3 regions of the Paenarthrobacter sp. 10L420 genome follow, and region 2 is predicted to be linked to each of the others. Evidence: riboswitches for the same ligand, from Rfam matches in the RefSeq annotation. Region 2 holds a riboswitch; each other region holds the start of a gene.
What was found. A riboswitch is a leader RNA that binds a small molecule or an ion and turns the genes downstream of it on or off. The one in region 2 is predicted to bind cyclic di-AMP.

Region 1 (2,257 bases), on a different contig from region 2:
GGACCAGCTGCTGTTGGAGGAGGTCTCGAAGGGACTCCAGATCATCCTCGGGCGTTTGCAGCGCCTTGCCGATGGCAGCGAGCGGAAGCCCCAGCATCTGAAGCGATCTGATCCGGTATAGGCGGCGCAGGTCGCTCTCCGAATACCGGCGATGACCAGATGATGTCCTTTGGCTTGCGGACAGCAGCCCGATCTCGTCGTAGTGGTGGAGCGTCCGCACGCTGACGCCACATGCTGTGGCCAGTTCACCGATGCTCCACGGTCCGGTTCCTGTTGTTCCCGTCATGGGCACAACGCTAAGTCCTGACGTTACGTGAGGTGCAAGCCGTCGCCACCTGAAACGCGAAAACCGCCCCGTTCCCGCTGTCAGCTGCAGTAATCACTGCTGCGAACGGCGGAAAACGGGGCGGTAATCAGGCCCTGCACGTTTGAGCCCGCTGGGGTGGGCTCAAACCTGCTTATTGAGTTGGCTTAGTACCAGTTGTTGGCCAAGTGGAAGGCGAGGGCGGCCGAGGGGGAGCCGTAGCGTTCCTTGATGTAGTTCAGGCCCCACTTGATCTGGGTTTGGTAGTTGGTCTCCCAGTCGGCGCCGGCAGTTGCCATCTTGGAAGCTGGCAGAGACTGCACGATTCCGTAGGCGCCACTGGACGCGTTGGTCGCGGTGGTCCGCCAGTTGGATTCCTTCTCCCACAGTGTGTTCAGGGCAGTCATTTCACCCGGACCCCAGCCGTAGCTGGCGAGGATGCTGGCGGCGTAAGCTTTGGCAGCAGCGGGATCGTCCACGGCCTTGGGAACAGCTGCTGCGGCTGCGGCTGCAGCAGCGGCGGCATCGGCAGCCTGCTTGGCGGCTGCATCAGCGGCAGCCTTTTCGGCGGCGGCTTGTGCGGCTGCTGCCTGGTCGGCGGCGGCTTTTTCGGCCGCAGCCTTCTCAGCGGCAGCCTTCTCGGCAGCGGCCTGTGCAGCTGCTGCTGCCTGATCTGCAGCGGCCCTATCGCCGGCGCCCTTCTTGGCAGCAGCATCCAGGGACGCAGAGATTTCCGCTGATTTGTTGCTGACCTGGGCCGTGGCTTGCGTCTCGGATGCCTGGCTCGTTTCCGGGAGGTTGAATGCGGCGTTTGCGGCCTGGCCAAGCGATGCGACGCCCAATGCTGCGGCAACGACTCCTGCAACAACGGACATGCGCTGACCGGTCTTGCCGCGGCGGGCAGCGGTCTTCAGAACAGACTGCGATTTGGTCAGGGGAGCGTTGTGTTCGTCACGGTGACGCGCGGAAGGGCGCGTCTGATCGTTGAATTCAGACATGTGTGATTACCTCTCAGCGCCTGCGGAGTTAGCTGTCGGGTTCGGATGAGGTCATCCGGCCGCGCGCGTAGCTGCGGCTTCACCCCAAGGGCAAGGAAAGTACTGTGCCCGGAGACTCTGGGTCCCCCGTCTCTGCCTCGAATGAGAACGGAACTCCGGGAAGTGGCAGAGCTCGGCGCATCCCGGGTGTGGGCCAACTATGGGCGACCCACCCTTTCGAAGGTACAGGAGGTTTCGGCTTAAGTCACATTTGGGTAACAGAGATCACGGTCACGGCGCGTCATGTTGCCTGATTCGTTATACGTGTTCGTTCGAAACTGACGGGAGTCTCAGAATGAACTCGGTGCACCCCGGCTTGGACGTTACTGCCACGCTTCCGCCGTGCGCTTGGACGATTGATTCGACGATTGACAAGCCCAATCCGGAGGTTCCTTCAGAGCCTGATCTCGCGGCGTCAGCGCGGGCAAAACGCGAGAAAACATGGCCCTGGAATTCAGGCGGAATGCCAGCCCCGTTGTCAGTGACCGTGACCACCGCGGTACCGTCCGCGGAGAGCACGACGCCAGTGATCACTGTGGTACCTGGATCGGTGTGTTTGCGGGCGTTGGACAGGAGATTGGCCAGCACCTGATGCAGCTGGGTTGCGTCCCCGCGTACCGTGATGGGCTCGTCGGGGAGTTGGAGCTTCCAGATGTGATCCGGTGCCATCACCTTTTCGTCGCTGACGGTCTCGATCACCAACTGGGTAAGGTCCACATCCGTGACCTTCAATGGCTGGCCTTCGTCCAACCGCGCCAACAGCAACAGGTCCTCCACCAGGGTGGTCATGCGTTCGGACTGGCTCTGGACGCGTGCCAGGGACTTCCGGCCGTCGTCCGTGAAGTTCTCCGTCATGCGGAGTAATTCGGTATATCCACGAATGGCGGTCAGCGGCGTCCGCAGTTCGTGGGAGGCA
Region 2 (2,257 bases):
GACGAAGGGACCCAAACAGGATCCGCGAGTGAAACTTGCGGAGTCGGAAGTGACGACGACGACCCCTGAGCAGGTGCCTCTTCTGACGACTGCGTTGCAACAGTTGCCGGCTGTCCGGCCTCGCTGGTCGCCGACGAAGCTGATGCAGTGGAGCTGGACGAGCTGGGTGCGGGGGTGGCCGAGGTTGACTGCCTGCTGTCGCCACCCGTCTTTGCGTCACTGGCTTCCTGAGCCGGTGTTTCCTGCCCGAAGAAGGGAAGCTCGAAGGCCTGGCTCATGGTGCCAACGGTCAATACCAGGCCCAATGCCCCAGCGACGACTGCCATGCGCTGGCCCATTGTCTTGACCGAGGCGGCCTTGGTGAGGACTGCGTGTGGTTCGTGGCTGAAGGACGACGCTCCAAACGTGGGGGCAACGCCCGTCGGGGACTCGGCAGCCGTTGTCGCGGAAGGGGCTGTCCCGCTACCGGATGCCTGGGCACGAAGGGCTTTCCGGCTTGCGAGACCAGCTGCGGCGGTGGCGGCTGCCGCGAGCTGGGCAGGGCTCTTTGACTCCGCCGGCGAAGCAGGGAACGCCGGAGCCGCAGGTGTGGGAAGAGGGGCGGCAACGGTCGGAATTTCGGCTGTGACCGGATCCCCAGTGCCGGGCGTGGGCGCCTGCACTATCGGAATGGCAGCGGTGGCGGGCTCGGGTTCGTGCGCGGCGGGGGTGGGTGCAGCAGCAGCCACCATTGGAATGGCAGCGGTGGCGGGCTCGGGATCTGCAGCCGGTTCGGGAGCGAGCGGCGTGGGCGCCGGAACTGTTGGAATCGCAGCCGTAGCCGGCTCCAGAGCAGCGGAGTCTACTGGGGCAGAGTCCGCCGGTGCTGTTTCTGCCGGAGCTGTTTCAGGAGCGATTACAGCTTGGGCTGCCCGTTCACGCTCTGCCGCGCGAGCGGCTGCGCGCGTGGTGGGTGCCGCAGGGGTGGGAACAGGAGCAGTGGCGGGTTCCGGCGTCGTGCTTGTAAAACCTGTTTCTGCTTCCGGCGTGCTGGTGGAGGATCCGCTGGGTTGGGCCCGACGGCGTCCGGTTGGTTGGGTACGCTCGCGCGCTATTTGGGCGCGGCGCGGCTGATCCATGGTTGGGGACATGGTGGTTGCCTCTCAACGCCTGCGAGGTTAGCTGTCGGGTTCGGACGAGGCCGTCCGGCCGCACATGGCGGCTTCACCCCAAGGGCCCATGGAAAATCAGGCCCGGGAACTCTGGGTCCCCCGTCTCTGCCGCTAGTCTGGCGGATCCCGGTTTGCGGCAGAGCTCGGCGTCAACCCGGAAGCGGCCCAGCGGAGATACGGGTCGCTCTTAGACCGTACATGAGCGCCATAGTAAAGTCACATTAATGTAACGGGCGGGACGCCTTCCAGCGCGAAGGTCCGTTAGGACTTAGGCTCCGGGGCCGGAGCCGGGGCTGGCAACTCGAGCTGGATCCTTTGGATTTGGTGTGCGTAATGGGTCTCGGGTCGGAAAATTTCGTCCGTCACGCCCAGGATCCCACCCGCGGCGCCGCGCCGGACTTTCCCCTTGCTGTTCTGGCGCGAGACCCAGAACCAAAGGGCCGCAATGAGGGCAGGTGCTGCCAGTACAGCCACTAGAACGGCCAAGATATCCATCGCCCAAGACTAGCTTCCGCCGCGGCTGGCAGGTAGAACATAGTCGTATGGACCTCCCAGTGATGCCGCCCATTTCGCCCATGCTTGCCAAGTCCGTTCCTTCGATCCCTGATGTAGGCCACTTTGAGCCGAAGTGGGACGGGTTCAGGACCATCGTTTTCAAAGATGGTGACGAGATCATCCTGGGCAGCCGCAACGAACGTCCCATGACGCGGTACTTTCCCGAGTTGGTGGAAGCCCTTCAGAAGAACCTTCCGGACAAATGCGTGATCGACGGCGAGATCGTCCTCATAGCTGACAGCAGGCTCGATTTCGAGGGCCTTCAGCAGCGCATCCATCCTGCCGATAGCCGTGTGCGGATGCTTGCCGAAAAGACACCGTCCTCCTTCATCGGATTCGACATCCTTGCCCTGGGCGGGGAGAACCTCATGGACAAGCCGTTTTCCGAGCGTCGAACCGCCTTGGAGAAGGCGCTCGCCAGGGCTGAGGCGCCCGTGTACGTAACGCCGGCGGTGACGGAACTTGATCAAGCGCAGGAGTGGTTCGTGAAGCTGGAGGGGGCTGGGCTCGACGGCATACTTTCCAAACCGCTCGGAGGGACGTACCAGCCG
Region 3 (2,257 bases), on a different contig from region 2:
CTACGCCGCAAGCCATCACCTGGATGTCCGCACCACCACACGCGCTGTTCGTCTGGACTTCCTGGGCGGCGACTCGTCCCAGCAGCTTGGATATGGACTCGCAGCAAGCCTGAACACGGCCAGCCAGAGGGCTGGGCTGGGCGTTTACGGCCCGCTTGAATCCACCCCACGGCAATGGGCCGTGCATACAGCCACAGGAGTTCTTCTGGCCGACCACATCGTGGTGACGCGCTGCGCCCAGAGCCAACTGCGCCGAATGCTTACGGACTTGGGAATCGCCATAGGCCAGAACCTCGTGGCAGCCATGCGTGCCGTGGGAATGCACTTGGTAGGCGTGGGGGAACTCATTACACCCACGCCCAAGGAAGTACTCCGGCAAGCCAAGGCAGTAGGGCAAGCAATCTCAGCCAAGGTGGCTCTACCAGCTTCGCCGGGCATCGCCCTGGCTTAGAAACGAACAAAAGTTAACTCAGAAGGCCGGTGCCTCCGAAGACGTTAGTCCTCGAAGGCACCGGCCTTTTGAGTTGGAGCGTGAAGCTTAGGCGCCAGCGCGTACGTACGTGATGGGGCCGGTTGCGGTGAGCCAGCTGATCGGGTGGATGCCCGTCTGGTTGCCGTTGATGCCACCGCTGATGGCCTGGCCGTTGCCGATGTAGATGGCTACGTGGCCGGACTGGACGATCATGTCACCGGGCTGGGGGTCGCTGACAACCTTGCCGTAGTTCAGGAACTGCATGGGTGCGAGGTCGCCAACCGGGATGCCTGCGGAGCCGAGGGCCCGTTCCACCATGGCGGTGCAATCCTGCATGATGCCGATCTGGGCGTAAGCCGAGGCAACCATAGCGGCGTTGACGCCACCAACAGCCGGAGCCGCAGCAGCAGGCGCGGCTGCCACCGGAGCGGTAGCCGTAGTAGTTGCGGCGGCCTTGACAGTGGCCGCTGCTGGGGCCTGCTTGGCAACCGGAGCCGGAGCAACGGGTGCCGGCTTTTCAATAACGGGAGCCGCAACGGAAGCAACCGCAGGGCGCTCGAAGTTGATCGTGGCCGTGGAGGCGGCCGTAACAACCTTGGTGGGACCCTCAGTGACGGTCTCGGCGACCGTAGCAGGGCTGGAGTCGCGCTGAACAGGGGTCTCTGCTGCGTGGGCAGCAATGGAGCCTGTCAGGACGAGGCCTGAAGCTGCTGCGATGACAGCGGCTTGGCGACCTGCGCCGGATGCGTTGCTGGCAACAGCCTTGGAGATGGAAATGAACGGATTAGGACGTACGCTGTCCGCCTTACGACGGCCGCGAAGAATGCGTGAAGACATGAAAGAGCCTCTCCCGATGCCTGCGAGGTTAGCTGTCGGATTCGGATGGGAGTCACCCGGCCACTATCCCCCGCTGTGCAGCGGAAGCTTCGTGACTTCACCCCAAGGCGCGCTCTGAAAGCGGGCCAAAATGGGTTCCCCGTCTCTGCCGTAGGTTTGTCTGCGAACGGATTCCGGACTGTGGCAGAGCTAGGCAATCAGCCCGGAAATGCCCGTTACGTGGAACAGGCACAAGTACAACCGTACGGGAAGATCACTTCAAAGTCACATTTACGTAACGAGCAGTTCGTTTTTGGCGTGTCGCAGTGACCGTTTCGAGATCTTCGCAAGTATGTAGAAAACCCCGTTATTCCGCGGAATTTTCGTCATCCGGCTCGTTCGGAGCCGCCAGCTTCTTCCGGGCTGTAACAGCGAGGAAGATCACGAGACCGATTGCCACGACGGCGAGGCCAACAATGCTCCAGGGGAAGGGTTGGGAAACTGCCGGAGCGGGCTCACTATTTTCGGTACCGGGCGCTGCCGTCCCCGCCGTCGGAACAGCCGCCGAAGCCGATGGGGAGGCGCCTGCTGAGCCGCTCGCCGTCGTCGTGCTTGTTCCGGAAACAGTGAACTTGAAGGTTCCCTCAATCGGGTGGGAGTCTGAACTGACCACGCGCCACACCACCGTGTATTCGCCAGCCGGAGCGCCCGGACGCAGCTTCTGGACAGCCATGTTGTCGATGATCTCCACTGCGCCATCTGCCCAGTTTTCGCCCCCAGCGGTGACAGTTACGCCCGAACCGATGGCCAGTGGCCGGTTGTTGAACGTGATCGACACCGACGCCGGCACTTCAGCTACCCGCGCACCGTTGGCCGGAGTTGTTGATTCGGCGACGTCGTGCGCGGAGGCCGGAGCGGCGCCCAGCAGCAACGCGGAAGCGAACGCAATAGCGGCTACGACGGCGGCCA

Region 1: another riboswitch for cyclic di-AMP. It lies ahead of AC1DD5_RS16235 (aggregation-promoting factor C-terminal-like domain-containing protein); the one in region 2 lies ahead of AC1DD5_RS16725 (hypothetical protein).
Region 3: another riboswitch for cyclic di-AMP. It lies ahead of AC1DD5_RS24205 (NlpC/P60 family protein); the one in region 2 lies ahead of AC1DD5_RS16725 (hypothetical protein).

Annotation. Positions count from the first base shown of each region.
Region 1 is NZ_JBFTJK010000011.1:84,031-86,287, reverse strand. It holds gene AC1DD5_RS16240 (MerR family transcriptional regulator) at 1-286, opposite strand, end outside; gene AC1DD5_RS16235 (aggregation-promoting factor C-terminal-like domain-containing protein) at 472-1,302, opposite strand; cyclic di-AMP (ydaO/yuaA leader) riboswitch at 1,308-1,465, opposite strand; gene AC1DD5_RS16230 (sensor histidine kinase) at 1,600-2,257, opposite strand, start outside.
Region 2 is NZ_JBFTJK010000012.1:12,754-15,010, reverse strand. It holds gene AC1DD5_RS16725 (hypothetical protein) at 1-1,130, opposite strand, end outside; cyclic di-AMP (ydaO/yuaA leader) riboswitch at 1,133-1,283, opposite strand; gene AC1DD5_RS16720 (hypothetical protein) at 1,413-1,646, opposite strand; gene AC1DD5_RS16715 (ATP-dependent DNA ligase) at 1,694-2,257, shown strand, end outside.
Region 3 is NZ_JBFTJK010000031.1:18,747-21,003, reverse strand. It holds gene AC1DD5_RS24210 (FAD-binding protein) at 1-451, shown strand, start outside; gene AC1DD5_RS24205 (NlpC/P60 family protein) at 539-1,309, opposite strand; cyclic di-AMP (ydaO/yuaA leader) riboswitch at 1,313-1,481, opposite strand; gene AC1DD5_RS24200 (copper resistance CopC family protein) at 1,656-2,257, opposite strand, start outside.